Gloeobacter violaceus PCC 7421: one gene and its partners. The protein of the gene in region 3 binds, or shares a complex with, the protein of the main gene of each other region. Links are inferred from orthologs where the notes say so. Each region holds a gene or a part of one and is shown on either strand. Other genes may lie near its edges.

The links. Proteins that work in one complex are often made in the same cells at the same time.
Region 1: the proteins of accC (region 3) and accB are in contact, whole or in part, in a solved structure (PDB 8UXZ), measured with the Escherichia coli proteins. The link is inferred for Gloeobacter violaceus PCC 7421 from one-to-one orthologs.
Region 2: the proteins of accC (region 3) and accD are in contact, whole or in part, in a solved structure (PDB 8UXZ), measured with the Escherichia coli proteins. The link is inferred for Gloeobacter violaceus PCC 7421 from one-to-one orthologs.

The regions. Positions count from the first base shown.
Region 1 is NC_005125.1:1,364,550-1,369,963, forward strand. What follows is about bases 1,344-4,058. They hold accB (acetyl-CoA carboxylase biotin carboxyl carrier protein), read left to right. Parts: upstream 1,344-2,321; coding sequence 2,322-2,795; downstream 2,796-4,058. Other genes in these bases: GLL_RS06665 (Uma2 family endonuclease), read left to right, coding at 1,344-1,567; efp (elongation factor P), read left to right, coding at 1,750-2,313; GLL_RS06680 (DUF6761 family protein), read right to left, coding at 2,792-3,046; GLL_RS06685 (bifunctional folylpolyglutamate synthase/dihydrofolate synthase), read right to left, coding at 3,122-4,058. In the rest of the region: GLL_RS06655 (MOSC domain-containing protein), read left to right, coding at 1-186; GLL_RS06660 (hypothetical protein), read left to right, coding at 314-790; more of GLL_RS06665, read left to right, coding at 911-1,343; more of GLL_RS06685, read right to left, coding at 4,059-4,366; GLL_RS06690 (hypothetical protein), read right to left, coding at 4,368-4,874; GLL_RS06695 (ABC transporter ATP-binding protein), read left to right, coding at 4,953-5,414. UniProt on the Escherichia coli protein: This protein is a component of the acetyl coenzyme A carboxylase complex; first, biotin carboxylase catalyzes the carboxylation of the carrier protein and then the transcarboxylase transfers the carboxyl group to form malonyl-CoA.
Region 2 is NC_005125.1:1,718,853-1,724,406, reverse strand. Bases 1,357-4,211 are described here. They hold accD (acetyl-CoA carboxylase, carboxyltransferase subunit beta), read right to left. Parts: upstream 3,314-4,211; coding sequence 2,399-3,313; downstream 1,357-2,398. Other genes in these bases: GLL_RS08345 (LOG family protein), read right to left, coding at 3,406-4,211; GLL_RS08355 (DUF3067 family protein), read right to left, coding at 2,042-2,329; GLL_RS08360 (hypothetical protein), read right to left, coding at 1,444-1,932. Also shown: GLL_RS08370 (DNA polymerase III subunit gamma/tau), read right to left, coding at 1-198; GLL_RS08365 (Uma2 family endonuclease), read right to left, coding at 250-1,005; more of GLL_RS08345, read right to left, coding at 4,212-4,500; GLL_RS08340 (GuaB3 family IMP dehydrogenase-related protein), read right to left, coding at 4,555-5,554.
Region 3 is NC_005125.1:2,157,967-2,163,635, forward strand. The notes cover bases 2,700-5,669. They hold accC (acetyl-CoA carboxylase biotin carboxylase subunit), read right to left. Parts: upstream 4,875-5,669; coding sequence 3,525-4,874; downstream 2,700-3,524. Other genes in these bases: lpxD (UDP-3-O-(3-hydroxymyristoyl)glucosamine N-acyltransferase), read left to right, coding at 2,700-3,524; GLL_RS10425 (TetR/AcrR family transcriptional regulator), read right to left, coding at 4,917-5,669. Outside these bases: GLL_RS10405 (alpha/beta hydrolase), read right to left, coding at 645-1,649; GLL_RS10410 (YggT family protein), read left to right, coding at 1,723-2,016; more of lpxD, read left to right, coding at 2,403-2,699. UniProt on the Escherichia coli protein: This protein is a component of the acetyl coenzyme A carboxylase complex; first, biotin carboxylase catalyzes the carboxylation of the carrier protein and then the transcarboxylase transfers the carboxyl group to form malonyl-CoA.

The DNA of each region.
Region 1 (5,414 bases), 790 kb from region 3 along the record:
GGTGAGGTGGGTACGGGCGATGCCGTCGAGCGCGTGTACACGGACGAGCGGCAGGTCAGCATTGCCGATTTTGTGCGGCTCTATGCCAAGGGCGAATCGGAAGCGCATCTGTTGGAGCGCCTGCTGCAGATCGAGGCTTTGCCTGAAAGCTGGCGGGAGTATTTTGCTCGGCGATTTTCTGTCTAGAGCGCATGGAGGGGAAAACCTCAACCTATTGAGTATCTATACCTGGACTCCTTGCCAGGACACCTCCGAGGCTCTCAAAATGTCCGGTCGGCAGAATGTGTTGGTTCTTGCGCTGGGGTGGGCCTGTGTGCATTTGCTGCTCTTTACGATGCCGTCCGTGGCAGGGGCAAACCCACTTCCCGGTCCTGTCATCAAGATAGACAACTCCGCAAACCTCGCACGGCTTTACGACCACCTTGGGTCGCTCGTACGCCGTTTCGACGAAAGCAGGATCGTCTCCCGGTGGACGTTGGGGGGTGGCCCGGCTGTGCATCTGGCCGTATCCACCTGGCCATATGTAACGTTTGACTGCTACCTTGTCCGCCTCGATGTCGAGCGCAAGGGATGGGAAACGCTCGCGGGCACAGATCGCACTCGCCTGCTCGAAAATGTCCATTCGCAGCTATACAATTACGACAGCAGGCGGCCTGCCTACCAAAATGTCGCATTTGCCGTCTTGATCGCCGATCTGGAAACTGCGCAGGTCATAGCACAAATCGCCGACACTGAACAACGGACTCGCTGCGCGGGGGTGTGGGGCCAGTACCGGTTTTCGATTCCGTAGGCATCCTGTGCTGCACAATGCCCGACAGCGGAGCTTCCACCTGTGCCCGCCATACTGCCCCCTGCGAGCGCTCAGCCCCGCTAGGATTGGACCACGACGCCATTAGCAAGGATTCGATCGATGAGCGTGACGCTGCAGCTAAAGCAGGTGCAGGTGCAACCGGGACAGCGGCTGGTGCTCGAAGAGGTGAGCTGGCAGCAGTTCGAGGACATTCTCGAAGAACTGGGAGATCACCGGGGTTCCAGGCTGACCTATAGCGACGGGACGTTGGAGATTCGTATGCCGTTGCCGGAACACGAAAAAAACAAAGTTATCCTGGGCGATCTGGTCAAAGTGCTGTTGGACGAACTGGAAATCGATTACGTCTCCTTCGGCTCTACCACGTTCAAGCGGCGGGATCTTGCCAAGGGCTTCGAGCCGGACGATTGTTTTTACATCCGCAACTTTGCTGCGATGGTCGGCAAACAGTGCCTGGACCTCGGGCGAGATCCGCCCCCCGAGCTCTCGATTGAAGTCGATGTCACCTCCCGCACCCAACTCGATGTGTACCGTGCCCTGGGGGTGCCCGAACTGTGGCGTCTGGAGGCGGGGCGGTTGCGCATCGACGTGCTACGGGAGGGCGAGTATATCGAGGTAGAACAAAGCCCCACTTTCCCGGACCTGCCGCTCAAGGAAAACCTGTCCCGGTTTTTGGCCATGGCCCAGAGTGAAGGACCGCGTCTGGCCCTCAAAGCCTTCCGCCAATGGGTGCGCGGGCAAATCGCCGGTCAAGACTAAGTAAGCATTGCAAAACGCATAGCTAAATATTTCTAAATTTTGGGAAGCGTGCGCAACGAAAAGGGCCGACTTGAACCTGTCTGGGATGATTGCACCGGTGCCCCGTTCACCACGCGTGTACACGTTGACGGGGACCGGAGGCTCAAGTTTAATTAGAACGGCCCTTTTACCCCGGCGTATTCATGATCTCAAGCAACGATTTTCGAACCGGCACCACCATCGAACTCGATGGCCAGGTCTGGCGGGTGATCGAATTCTTGCACGTCAAACCGGGCAAGGGATCGGCCTTCGTGCGCACCAAGCTCAAAAACGTCATGACCGGCAACGTCAACGAACGGACCTTCAGAGCCGGCGAGACGCTGCCCCAGGCGGTGGTCGAAAAGCGCGACATGCAGTTTGTCTACCCCCAGGGCGACAACGAGTACGTCTTCATGGACATGGAATCTTATGAGCAAGAAGCGCTCACCCGCGAGACGCTCGGCGACGGCGCCAAATACCTCAAAGAGGGCATGAGCGTCTCGATTCTCAAGTGGCAGGAACGGGTGATCGGCGTCGATTTGCCCAACACGGTCGTCCTCCAAGTGGTCGAGACCGACCCGGGCGTCAAGGGCGACACCGCCCAGGGCGGCACCAAGCCCGCCAAAGTCGAGACCGGTGCTGAGGTTATGGTGCCTCTATTTATCACCATTGGCGAGAAAATCAAAATCGACACCCGCGACAACTCTTACCTCGGCCGGGAAAACTGAGACCGCCTGTGAACATCGATCTTTCCGAAATCCGCGAGCTGCTCGCCATCCTCAACCAGACGGATGTGACCGAACTGACCATCGAAGCGGAGGGCTTTCGCCTGTCCATCCGCAAGGAAAGCGGCAAGACCGTCGTCCAGACCGGGGTGGGCAGTCCACCGGCCCCGGTCGCCCCGGCGGCACCCGTGGTAAACGAGGCGCCGGCCCCACCCCCTGCACCCCCCGCCACACCCGATCGACCGACGATCGACGTGGTGTCCCCGATGGTCGGCACGTTCTACCGCGCTCCATCGCCGGACGCCGCCAACTTCGTGGAGGTGGGCGATGTCGTGCGCGTCGGTCAGACCGTCTGCATCATCGAGGCGATGAAGTTGATGAACACCATCGACAGCGAGGCCGCCGGCCGCGTGGTCGAGATTCTGGTCGAAAACGGCGAACCGATCGAATACGGCCAGAAGCTGATGCGCCTGGAGCCGGTCTAGGATCGCTCCTCTTCGGGCTGGGGCCGCAGTTCCGGCGGCTCGAGATTGTCGGAGTTGGCCAGGAAGCCCCTTATCTCCTGCTCCAGCCGCATGATCTGCGTGGGATCGAGTTCTTGGCCGTAGCGCAGGGCAGTGATGAAGCCCTCGGAAAACAGGCGCAACTCCTCGCTGCGGTAGCGACGGCGCCACAGTTCTACCAGGGTGTCGGACAGCCGCTGGTAGTAGCGAATGGTTTTGGGGTCTTGCAACATGGTGATTCCAGAAGATGCCGCTCACGACGATCGTTGCACCAAGCGGCACCGGCGGCAACCGGTTGTAAACAATTTCTAAGGCCCATCGAGTCGGGGAGGCCAGCTGCTGCGCGCTTCGACGACCCGCTCAGCCGGATACCAGCGCGAGCGCAACCGGCCCACCAGGTACAGCGAGCCGGTGACTACGACAATCTGGTCGGGTTGGCGCCGGTGCAGAGCGAATGCCAGGGCGGCTTCCGGGTTCGGGGCCGGTTCGACGCGCTCGAACCACTCCTGTGCCTGTCGGGTCAGTTCTGCGAGATCCGTGGGGAGTTTGCCGGGTACCTCGATCGGGCACAGTACGAGCGTGCGGGCCAACCGCGAGAGAATCTTGAGCATCGGGCGGTGCGACTTGCCTGCAAGGGCGCCGAACAGGACGACCGCCGGTCTGCCGTGCAGCTGACGAACCAGATAGGCCAGCTTCTCGGGGTTATGGGCGCCGTCCAGCCAGACCCACTGCTGCACCCCCATCGGCTCCAGCCTGCCGGGTAGGCGAACTGCCTGCGGGGGCAGGCGTGGGGCAGGCGTCCCCCGGCAAACTTCAAAAAGCGCCCCGGCAAGGGCGGCGTTGTCGGCGGGTGTGCAACGCACCGGCGCTCCGTAGCTGGCCGCCTCTCGTTGAATGATTTGTAAGGGTAAACCGCGGGCGGCGGTTACTACCGGCGCGGCGCTCTTGATGAGACCCGCTTTTTGCCAGGCGATATCTGCAAGGGTCGGCCCGAGTAACGCGACATGGTCGAGGCCCACGGTCGTAATGGCCACTGCCCGAGCTGCGAGGGCGTTGACCGGGTCGAAGCGACCGCCGCAACCCACCTCGAAGACGCCCACTTGCGCTCCGTGTCGCCGCATCGCCTCGGCCGCCAGTACCAGCGAGACAGCCCCATAGCGCCGCCGCAGGTGGGCCGGATCGCGCCACGCTTCCAAATGGGGCCAGATCCATTCCACTAGTTCGGCAAATTCTGCCCCGCCGATGTATTGGCCGTCCAGGCGAATCTTTTCGGTGGCCACCTGCAGGTAGGGCGAGGTGTGCAGGCCGACGCGCACCCCCGCCCGCTCGCAATGGGCGGCGAGCCCGGTCGCCACCGAACCCTTGCCGCTGGTGCCCCCCACCAGCACGCACTCCATCGTCCGATCCGGAGCGCCGACCCTGTCGAGCAGGGCACGGGTCCCAGCGACCAGTTCGGCGCCCCCCACCGCCGCGGGCTGCAGGCGGCTATTGCCTACCAGCAGCGATTCGAGCCGCCGGTTCGCCTCGGCGTACAAAGCGAAAGTACCGGCCAAATTACGCCTCCTCGACGGCGCGGCTGAGGGCCAGATCCGACTCCCAGTAGCCGAAGCAGACTTTCTCGCTCGCAACAGCCAGAAAATGGCGCTCGCACTGCAAGGTCAACTGCATCCAGAAGTGCATCAGTTCTTCTTCGCGCACGATGAGCGGGTAGAGCCCTTCTCCGACCATCACCTGCAAATAGTTGTCCTCGGTGAGCAGATTCTCGAAGCGCACCAAGCCGCCGTAGCCGTGCTGGTCGACGTCCATTGCGAGCCTGCGGCCGTGTTCATCGAACTCGGGGGTGATCACCAGCCCAATGGCAGGGGGCTGCTCGCTCAGCACATGGAGCCTTTCGGCGCCGTCGCGCAGCTGCTGCGCCTCGGCGGGGGAGCAATAGACGATCTCCGCCCACAGCAGCACCCCTTCGCGCCAGCGCGTGCGCGGCGGCAGGGTAGTCGCCTCACCGCGCTCGCGCCGGGAGCGCAACTCAAATTGCAGTTTTTGGGTGGCGGACGGGTGCATGGCGAGCCGGTCCTTCGGCTTTCTGGGATCTATGCTGTTTGAATTGGCCGAACATTTCCAGAAAATTCGGAGGGTCAGGTGGGTCAAGTAGAACTGTCCGGCGTCGGTAAGCGCTTCGAGCAGTACACGGCACTGCAACGGATCGATCTTGACATTGCCCCCGGCGAATTGTTGGTGCTGGTGGGACCGAGCGGCTGCGGCAAATCGACCCTGCTGCGCACGATCGCCGGACTGGAGACCATCGACGCAGGCGAGATGCGCATCGGCGGCCGACTGGTGGCCGGGGCAAAAGCCTTTGTGCCCGCCCGCGAACGCGACGTGGCCATGGTGTTTCAAAATTATGCGCTCTATCCGCACATGAGCGTTGCCGACAACCTCGCCTTCGGTCTGCGCATGCGTGGGGTAGCTTCCGAGGATCGCCGCCACAAAGTGCGGGAGATGGCCAAGTTGCTGGGCCTTGAAGCACTCCTGGACCGCAAGCCCGCCCAACTGTCGGGCGGTCAGCAGCAGCGCGTCGCGGTCGGTCGCGCGCTGGTGCGC
Region 2 (5,554 bases), 440 kb from region 3 along the record:
GTGGATGCAGTTGAGGGCCTTGGCGATCAACCGGGCGGTAGTGGTTTTACCGGTGCCCCGCGAGCCGGTGAATAAATACGCATGGGCGATGCGACCCGCTTTGAGGGCGTTGGTGAGGGTGGTGACGATCGGTCCCTGCCCCACCACATCACCGAAGCGCTGGGGGCGGTATTTATGGTGCAGGGGCTCGTAGGCCATGGCAAGGACCGGTGGAAAGTTCCATTATGACCACTGGCGGCGGGCCGCCCTTCAACCGTCAGGATCGACGCCCAGTTCGCGCAGGCGCCGCTCCAGAACCTCAGCTCTTTGTCGCTCCTGCTCGGCTCTTTGTCGCTCCTGTTCGGCGCGCTGCTGCTCAAGGCGCAGTTGCTGCCGGGATTGTTCGAGCAGTTCGCCTGGGGTGGGGTAGCGGTTTCCCCGCTCGTCGTACCAGTAGAGCCACTCGCGCGTCACCGCCCGGAAAGTGCCGGCTTCCCGCCCGAGGGCAAGCTGCAACTGCGGTATCCAGACTGGCCCCTCAGTCGGTTGCAACTGGTAAGCCCCATCCACCAGCCTGTAAACCTCCAGCGGCGCGTGCCGCCGTCGCCGCCGGGGGCTCAAGCTCGGGTCGTATACGGCGTAGCAGGGCACGCCCAGGCGCGCGTACTGCTGCAGTTTCTTGTCGTACTCGCCCCGGTAGGTCTGGGAGACCACCTCCAGCACGAAGCAGGGGACGATGCCGTTTTCTTCCCAGAGCACATAGCTCGGGCGCAAATTCTCATCGATGACCCGCTCGACGCCCAGGCTGATGAAGCCGTCGGGGACGATAGCGGGCAGCTCGGGGTCGTAGTAGACGCCCATGTCGATGGCAAACAGCCAGTCGCGGCGCTCCTGCCACAGCTCGTCGAGAATCGAGCGCAGCAGTACGGGAATCAGTTCCTGCAGTTCGTTATCCACGGGGGCATCGTCGGAGTCGGGAAGCTCCGCCGAGGAGGGCAGAGGGCGGGTGGGATCGTAGTACCACATGGCTTTTGGTCGCGCGCTTGCTTTCATCTTATGGGGCTGCGTGCATTTGTCCACCAACCCGCCCGCCGCCGGACACTACCCATCAGATTATGCACGGCATTTAAACTGCCTCACTCTCCGATACACTTGCAGCCCAACGACCAGCCAGCCCCATCGCCGCAGTCGACACGCGTCGTGCAGGCCCTGGAAGAATAAACCGATCCCACCCACCAAGCCTCGTTCCCAACCATGCCGCTAAGTCCGGGGGGTGTCGGGGGGGTGGCACCCCCTCGACGCGGGGAGGTTGGAGAGCGCGAGAGGGGAACCCGAAGGGGGTTCCGCCTCTCGCTCCACAGACTGTCGTGCCACACCAACCGCCGGGTGTCATGGCAAAAACCCTCGACCATCAAGGTTTCCAGACAACTTGCCGTCGTTGCCCGGGCAACGAAAAAAACCGCCCTAACCGCCGGTGCCTTCGAGCCGAGCGAGGGCTGCGCGGGCTTGCTCGGCTCCGGCCGCATCCCCTTCGGCTTCGAAGCGCTCCGCCGCCTGGCGCAGCATCCGGGTTGCCTCCTGCGTCGCGATGCCGCGCTCCAAAAAAAATAAACCCTGGGCCAGAAGCGCAGCACCGCCTGCCTGGCCTTCAAGCTGCACTAGCCCCGGTCTGCCGTCGCGAAAAAGAATCACATTGCCCTTTTCATTGGCGGCGTACCAGGCAAAGGAACCGCTCGCATCCTGAAAATGGTGCTCGGCGCGCTGAAGCCTGAAAGTGCTCACATAGCGGCTGTTGGCGCCGTAAAGATCCAAAAGCCGTCCACCTTCGCGCAGATGGGCCATCCCCATCCGACCGCCGCCCAGATCAACGGCATATTTGGGACGGGTCTCCGCCAACAAAGGCCATTGCAACAGCAAACACATCCCCAGGGCCAGGGCCAGCTTTTTTTGCATGGGATCATCCTTACCGAGCTGAAAGGTAGGGCTGAAGCGAAGTCGCTCCGCAAGCCCACTTCAACCGTCGCAAAGCGCCCTAAGCCCGATATGAAAAGCAGATGAGAGGTTATTCAGGCAGCTGTAAAGGCAGCGACACCGCCCGGCCGATGCGCGGCTTCTCGCGGGTGCGCTCCAAAAAGGCGATCACCTGCTCCTCGACACCCAGTTCGCGCAACTGCCGGCCAATGCGCTCGAGGTGTGCGTCGTACTGGGCTTCGCTCAGGGCAAAGGTTCCCTGCCCCAGGTAGCGCCACATCACCTGCAAATACAGGCGATCGCCGCGGCGAAATAGTCGAACGTCGTAGGGTCTTCCCCACTTGCGCTGCAGAAAATCCCGCAGTTGCGTGCCTGTCATCGCTGCATCAACCGTGGCCAACCTCAACGATAGCCGCCTTGCGCTCTGGGAGCTATATCCCGCCTGTGACTACTGTTGCTCCTGGGCAAGCGAAGCCTGGGGCGACGGGCGGTAGGCCTGCACCTGCCCCACCCCGTGCAGGCGCAGAATCCTGGCAAGCGTCGGGCGCAACTGGGCGCGCTCGACGATGCGATCGACAAATCCGTGTTTGAGCAAAAACTCCGCAGTCTGAAACCCTTCGGGCAATTTCTGGCGCAGAGTCTGCTCGATAACGCGGCGACCGGCAAAACCGATCGTGGCCTTGGGCTCCGCCAGGATAATGTCGCCCAGCATCGCAAAACTTGCCGTCACGCCGCCGGTAGTTGGGTTGGTGAGCACTGAGACGAACAGCTGCCGGTCGGAGCGGTGGTTCTGCAGTGCCGCACTGGTGCGGGCCATCTGTACCAGCGAGAGCACGCCTTCCTGCATGCGCGCCCCACCCGAGGCGCACACCAGAATCGCCGCCCGCCGCTCGGCGGTGGCCCGCTCGACCAGCCGGGTGATCCGCTCACCCACCACCGAGCCCATGCTGCCGCCCATGAACCGAAAATCCATCACTCCAAGGGCGATCGGCCGACCTTCGAGGGTGGCAAGCCCCGTGACGATGGCGTCGGAAAGCCCAGTCTTCTCGCGCGCCTGGGCGAGGCGCTCGGGGTAGCTCTTGATGTCGTTGAAGCCAAGCGGATCGTTGGCGAGCAGATGATCATCGGTGGAAACCCAACTGTCGGGGTCCACCAGTTGGGGGATACGCTCGGGAGCACCCACCCGCTCATGGTGACCGCAGGCCGGGCAGACGCACAAATTGAGCTGAAAATCTTTGGTGTAGTGCAGCGCAGCGCACGAAACGCACTTGGTCCAAAGACCGTCGGCGATCTCGCGCTGGCGCTCTTCTTTGCTGAGCCGGCCATTCTTGCGCCGGTCCTTAAACCATTCGATCAGATCCATAGAGTGCTCTCCAAAACCGGGCGCCAGTGTGAAAGCCGTACCGCGTCATTATACCTACTTTTGCAATGGCGTCCGGTTTGTCAACGGTGGTTTTACAGATTTGTACCGCAGCCGCCTCCGAGCCGCACCGCCGGGTCGGTGTGCAGATCCCGCGACGGTTCGTAATTGTTGATGGCGTCGATGAGCATGCGCAGGCGTCCGAAGCTCGCCCGGTCGAAGTGGAGCACCAGCCTGGGGAGCGGGTGGGCCTTGTCGTTTTCTTCGCGCGCGAGCGCCGGGCTTTTGGCGATCCGCCCTTGGTCGAGGATGTCGTAAAAGTGGTCGTTGAGCGATTCGACAAACCCGTCGGACAATTCCTGCTGCAAGCGAATGACCAGCTGCGAGCCCACGTAACGGCTGGAATGGTAGACGCGATAAAATTGACAGATGTGGTCGCAGGCAATGTCGATGTCGTCGGTGATCCGGTAGAGATTGACGTCGGCGGGCGAGATAAGGCCGCGGCCCAACAGCTGCGTGCGCAAATAGGCGTCCCAACTTTGCCAGTAGTCGCCCCCGGGCAGGTCGACCATCACCAGGGGCAGCATCGCCGCCTTGCCCGTCTGCAACAGCGTCAGCACCTCGAAGCACTCGTCCTGGGTACCCAGACCCCCCGGAAACAGGGCAAACCCGTCCGTCTCCCGCACAAAAAACAGCTTGCGGGTGAAGAAGTACTTAAAGTGAATCAGCTTGGCGTCGCCGTCGATGTGGGGGTTGGCTCCCTGCTCGAAGGGCAGACTGATGTTGAGGCCAAACGATTCTTCGGTGGAAGCCCCGGCGTTGCCCGCTTCCATCACACCGCCCCCGGCGCCGGTCACCACCATGAAACCGCGCTCCACCACCCGGTGGGCAAAGGCGCGGGCGTGCTCGAAGATGGCGGTGCCGGGGCCGGTGCGCGAGGAGCCGAAGATCGCCACTTTGCGGCGGTTGGCGTAGGGTGCAAAGATCCGAAACGCCTGCTCCATGTCCTGCAGGGCGTTGTTGATAATCTTCCAGTCGAGGCGGGTGCGCTCCGGAGCGTTGCTGATCTGCACAATCTGCTGCAAGGTCCGGGCAATCAGCTCGCCGTGGGGATGGTCCGCAAGCCGTTTAAGAAGGGTATCGAGTTCGCGGGATAAGGCAGTGGGACGTAGGGTATCCATGACTACCATGTTATGGGAAATCCAGCCCCATCGGCCCGCCGATTTGGTGGCCGGGGATCGCTGCTACTTGCCCATGCCCAATTGCTGGGCTTTCTGATAAACCTTGCCCTCGGTCAAAAGCGAAGGGGCGACGACGACCTCGACTTGCTGCATCTCCTTGAGATCTTTGGCCCCGAGGGTGCCCATCGAAGTCTTGAGCGATCCCAGCAGGTTGTGGGTGCCGTCGTCGAGGCGCGCCGGTCCGCGCAGGATCTCGGCGAGGGTGCCGGTGGTGCCCACTTTGATGCGCGTGCCGCGGGGCAGCACCGGGCTTGGGGTGGCCATGCCCCAGTGGAAGCCGTTGCCGGGAGCCTCGGCCGCCCGGGCGAAGGGCGAGCCGATCATCACGCCGTCGGCACCGCAGGCGATGCACTTGCAGATGTCGCCGCCGGTGACCAGGCCGCCGTCGGCAATCACCGGCACGTAGCGGCCGGTCTGGGCAAAATAATCGTCGCGGGCCGCGGCACAATCGCTAACCGCCGTCGCCTGGGGAATGCCGACACCCAGCACGCCGCGGCTGGTGCAGGCGGCCCCCGGGCCGATCCCCACCAGCACCGCCGCCGCCCCGGCCTGCATCAAATCGAGGGCGACTTCGTAGGTGACGACGTTGCCCAGCACCACCGGAATGGGCATCGCAGCGCAAAATTCGGCCAGATCGAGCGTTTCGTGGCTCGACAGGTGGGCGGTGGAGACCACCGTCGCCTGCACAAAAAAGAGATCGCAACCCGCCTCGGCGGCGATGGGACCGTACTGCCCGGCCACCTGCGGCGTGGCGGAGGCGCAGGCGATGCCCCCTTGCGCTTTGATTTCTTCGATGCGACGGCGGATCAGTTCCGGCTTTACCGGCTCGGCGTACAGTTCCTGCATCAGGCCGACGAACGCTTCTTTGCCCACCGAGGCGATGCGCGCAAGCACTTCGGTCGGATTCTCGTAGCGCGTCTGCACCCCCTGGAGGTTGATGACGCCCAGGGCGCCGAGCCTGGAGAGCTCGACGGCCATCTTCACATCGACCACGCCGTCCATG
Region 3 (5,669 bases):
GGATTGGTCACCTACGTGGACAGAGCATCGAAGTTTTTAGTGACCGGACTACTCAAAAACAAAAAGGCAGGCCCGGTCACCGCTTTGAGCATCCGGTTGCTGCAGAGCGAAGCGGCAGGGAAAGTGAAGACGATCACGTTTGATAATGGCAAGGAGTTCAGTCGTCATCAAGAGCTCACTGGCGCGCTGGAAGCCGAGTGTTATTTTGCGAAGCCGTACCATTGTTGGGAGCGAGGATTGAACGAGCATACGAATGGATTGCTCCGCCAGTTTTTCCCAAGTCGACAAATTTTTGGACAGTCAAACCAGAGCAGGTGCAAAGGGCAATGGACTTGATCAATGACCGCCCGCGAAAAGTGCTTGGTTATCGGACACCGCGGGAGGTATTCTTAGCTCAGTCAGGTGCTGTCGCACTTCAAACTTGCATGGGCCTCTTGAAATCGGAAAACCGGGGCGAGGAGGGTCCTACTCTGCAACAATACTTGTCCTCCATCATCAGTCGTTAGGCAGAATGGTGCCGACGCAAAAAGTGGACCCACCCGGCTCCGACACGTGCCCCACCCCTGCAACTGCAATCGAGCTGTAGGTAAATGACGAAAAGCCATCCCACGAAGCGATGCCGGGGGACGCTCTTTGAACAACCGTCAAAGCAAAAATCGGCCCACCCGTTCGTAGACCTCTTTGCGTTCGAGATCGAGCGGCAGGATATGGTCGGATTTGTCAAACCAGTGCAATTGCCGGACGCGAGAGCGTACCCGGCGGTAGATATACTCGGCCCCCGAGGGGGCCACGACGCTGTCCCGGCGCGACTGCAAGATAAGTAACGGAGAGCGCACCAGGGACAATTCCGCTTTGACCGTGCCGACAAGGGCAAGGGCGCTGCGCACGGCGCAGAGGTTGAAGGTGCGGTAGTAGGCGGCTTGTTCGGCGGCCTCGCGCATCGCCCGGTCGCGCACCGGCAGACGTCGGCGCGGCACCTGCGGCAACAGCCGGCCTACTGAGTACAGATAAGCCTCCGGCGGCAGCAGATAGAACCAGCGGTGGCGTACGGAGACAAAGGGGCTGATCAGCACCAGTTTCGCCACCGGCCAGTGCGCCGCCAGGTGCAAAGCAAGCGGGCAGCCGGTGGAGAAGCCGACGACGCTGATGCTTGCAAACGCCCCTGCGAGTTTGCGGTAGGTGGCCTCGATGTGGCCGTACCACTCGGGCCACGTGGAGGCGGGCATGCGGCGGGCGGGTTTGTCGTGGCCGGGATAGGCCACCGCCAGCACCGAAAGCCCCTGTGCGTACAGCGATTCGGCCAGCGGCTGCATCTCGTAAGGACCACCCCCCAGCCCGTGCAGCAATAGGCACACGCGCTCGGCGGAAGCTTTGAGAAAAAAGGGCTTGTTCTCCAGCATCGGATGCATTCGGTGCGGCCGAGTTGGAACGGGCGCCGCCTCAGCATAGTCCCGCGTCGGGAGGTGCCGCAACGCACGGGCGGAGGGTTTAGTCCCCGCCCCCCGAGGCGTCGAAGCTCGCATCGAACCCGTCGAGAACGTCGAAGGCAACATCCCCACCAGGTCCAGCAAGTCGAGCATATCGACGCCTTCCTCGGTACGCAGCGCTTCGGCGGGGATGCGCCTGAGAAAGTCGGCTTCAATCGTCATCGCGGCACCTCGCAGCCGGATCCAGCCAAGCCTGCGGCCTAAAATAGACGGCAGAACCGGCGAGGAGACTGGCGTGGGCACCTGGGAAATCGTGGCGAATGCGTTGAGGCTGTTGTTCAGCCTCTATATTTTGCTGTTTTTGTTTCGGATCGTACTCACCTGGTTTCCGCAGCTCGACCTCAACCGGCCGCCCTACAACTTTGTCGCCTGGCCCACCGAACCGTTTTTGCGCCCCACGCGTAAGGTCATCCCCACCTTCGGCGGGGTGGATATGACCCCGTTTGTCTGGCTTGCCCTCGTCGCTCTCGCCCAGGAATTGCTGATCGGCCAGCAAGGTATCGTTACAATGCTCACAAGGCTGGCCTGAGTCGCCAAGCAGGTGCGGCCTGTTGCATGGATTTGGCCGGTTTTGCCAGGCCGCAACCGCCCACGGATTCTCCGTGGATTCGGGCTGGTTTCGACCGCCGTCCGGCGGCGATAAGGGCGTCAAAGCTTTAATCTTGTTATCATTCTTGAAGCGGGCTCTGCGCATGACCCACCGGGGCCGGGTCGAAAACTTGATTTGCCGATTAAATTTTTGTATCCCATATTCTGGCAGCTCCCCGAGGAGTGCCGCGCCACAATTTCCCAGGCGGTTTCGTGGGGCAGGCCCCGGACAGGTTCCGGGCCTTGCCGAACGATAGTCCTAGCGCAGCTGGTCTTCGCGAGCGCTCGAACGGCGCCTTTGTACTTAAACAACAGATGGAAAGTGTTATGAAATTATCGGATATTTCAGCGAAGCTCGGCTGTGCGCTTGAGGGGGATGGACAAGTCGACATCGTCGGTATAGCGGGCATCGAAGAGGCAGAAGCGGGACATTTGACCTTTCTTTCCAACCCAAAATACAAAGCCAAGCTTCGCCACACCAAAGCGTCGGCGGCGATCGTCCCGGCCGATTTTGAGGCTTCTGCGGCATGGCCCCTGCCTTTGCTGCGGCACGCCAATCCCTATCTCACCTTTGCCCACGCGATCGAATTATTTTATTCGCCCCCGCCGGCACCCCACGGTGTCCACCCCACGGCCGTCGTCGCCCCCACGGCCGTCTGCGGCCACAACGTGCGCATCGGCGCTTCGAGCGTCATCGGCGAGGGCGTGGTTCTGGCGGACGGTGTCACCGTCTACCCCAACTGCACCATCTACCCGGGGGTGCGCATCGGCCGCAACAGCACCATCCATTCCAACTGTGTCGTGCGCGAGCACGTCGTGATTGGTGAAGACTGCATCGTCCAAAATGGAGCTGTGATCGGTGCCGATGGATTCGGTTATGCCAAACAAGCCGACGGCACCTGGTACAAAATTGTCCAGTCGGGGAGCGTCGTGCTCGAAAACCGCGTCGAGATCGGCGCCTGTACGACCGTCGACCGCGCCACCATCGGCGAGACGCGCATCAAATCCGGCAGCAAGCTCGACAACCTGGTGATGATCGGCCACGGCTCCAGTGTCGGCGAAAATACGCTGCTTTGCGGCCAGGTGGGGCTCGCGGGCAGCAGCACGGTGGGCCGCAACGTCATGCTGGCCGGTCAGGTGGGCGTGGCCGGACATCTGCACATCGGGGACAACGTGGTCGCCACGGTCAAATCCTGCATCTGGAAATCGGTGGAGGCGAACCAGGTGCTCTACGGCAACATCCCCGCCAGCGACAGTCACACCTGGCTTAAAGCTTCGGCCGTGTTTCGCCAATTGCCGCACATGCAAAAGTCGGTCCAGCAGATGCAAAAGCGGATCGCCGTGCTCGAAGAACCCTTCAAGACCAACGGCAAATCCGGCCAGGCCGATGCGCCGCCGAAGGTCGCCCTCGAATGCCACGGGACGACCGGCGATGCCCCCCAGGGCTGATCACTCGCTCATCCGTCGCTGGACAAAGTTGGTGTAGACGTCGCCGCGCAGGAACCAGGCGTTGTCGAGCACCCGCAGGTGAAAGGGAATGGTGGTCGGTACCCCGGTGATCGCACACTCGGCGAGCGCCCGGCGCATGCGGCGGATGGCCTCGTCGCGGTTGCGGCCCCAGACGATCAGCTTGCCCAAGAGCGAATCGTAGTGGGACGGCACCTTATAGCCCGGGTACAGGTGAGAATCCATGCGCACCCCCGGACCACCCGGCGCCAGATAGGCGCTGATCGTGCCCGGGGTGGGCCGAAAGTCATTATTGGGATCCTCGCAGTTGATCCGGCACTCGATGGCGTGGCCTTCCATGCGGATGTCGGACTGGGTGTAGCCCAACGGCTCCCCGGCGGCGATCCGGATCTGCTCGGCGATCAGATCGATACCCGTGCGCATCTCGGTGACCGGGTGCTCCACCTGGATGCGGGTGTTCATCTCCATGAAGTAAAAGTCGCCCTTTTTGTCGACCAGAAACTCGATGGTGCCCGCCCCCACGTAGTTGATCGACCTCGCCGCCTGTAGGGCCGCCTCCCCCATGCGCTCGCGCATCGCGGGGGTGAGAAAGGGGCTGGGGGATTCTTCGAGCAATTTCTGGTGGCGCCTTTGGATCGAGCAGTCGCGCTCGCCCAGGTGCACGACGTTGCCGTGCTGGTCGGCGAGAATCTGAAATTCGATGTGCCGGGGTTCTTCGAGGTACTTCTCGATGTAGACCCCCCGGTTGCCGAAGGCCGCCTCCGCCTCGCGCTGGGCGGTCTGGACCATTTTGATGAGGTCGCGCTCGTTGCCCGCAATGCGCATGCCGCGCCCGCCGCCCCCGGCCGTCGCCTTGATCATCACCGGGTAGCCAATCGCTTTGGCCGCCTCGTAGGCTTCTTGTTCACTGTCGATGAGCCCCTCGGAGCCGGGTACGGTGGGCACCCCCGCCGCCTTCATCGTGTCGCGGGCGGTGGATTTGTCGCCCATCAGCACCATCGCCCGGGGCGAAGGGCCAATAAAAGTGAGGCCGTGATCGGCGCAGATTTCAGCGAAGCGCTCGTTTTCCGACAAAAAACCGTAGCCCGGGTGGACGGCGTCGCAGTCGCGCGTCAGGGCCGCCGAGATCAAATTCGGAATGCTCAAATAGCTCTTGCTGGCCATCGGTTCGCCGATGCACACCGCCTGGTCGGCCAGTTGCACGTGCAGCGAGAGGGCGTCGGCCGTCGAGTGTACCGCCACGGTGCCGATACCGAGTTCGCTGCAGGTGCGCAGGATGCGCAGCGCCACTTCGCCCCGGTTGGCAATCAAAATCTTGCGAAAATAGACCACAATAGTTGCTTCTATAAAAGACCGATCCCGGCGCTCATCTTATCACGCCCCTTCGCCCGCTTCGCGCTCGGCCTGTGGGGCGCTCCCGGTCAAAAGACGCACCAGGCAGGCACTGTAGCGCTCGCGCTCCACGGGGAACCACCGGCTGCCCCCGAGCAGCGCGTGCAGGAGCACAAACCCGATGAGCGGCGTGCAGTAGAGCACCGTCAGCGTCGCCGGGGGCAACCGCCGCGGGCGGCAGTGCTGCAGGAACGTGCCCAAAAGGCGAAAGCCGGGTTGCATGACCGTCCGCGTGTACAGTCTGCCCAGTTCCGGAAAACGCACCGCCTCCCTGAGCACCAGGCGCACCACCGCGTGGTACTCCGGGTCGTCGATTTTGGCGAGGAGGGCCTCGGCCTGCCTGGCGAACACCACCGCCGTCGGCGCGTCGAACAGCCCCGGCTGCAGCAGCAAAAACGAACGGCGGATCGTCACCCGGGCAATCAGTTCCGAGAACAGCCCCTCTTTGTCTTGAAAGTGGCTGTAAAGGGTCGGCTTGGACAGCCCCGTGTGGGCAGCGACCATATCCATGCTCGTCCCGGTGTAGCCGTGCTCCACAAACACCGCCATCGCCGCGCGCAAGGTTTGTTCGCGCCGCTCGTCGGCCCCGGCGTCCTCCGATGGAACGGGCTCAGGCTCGACCGGAAGGGTTGCTATCCCCGCCGCCTCCCCGACCCCGGCGCGGCCCGAGACCAGATCTGCCAGCCCATCGACAAACTCGCCGCGCTGGACCGGCGCCACCCACTGTCCCCGCAG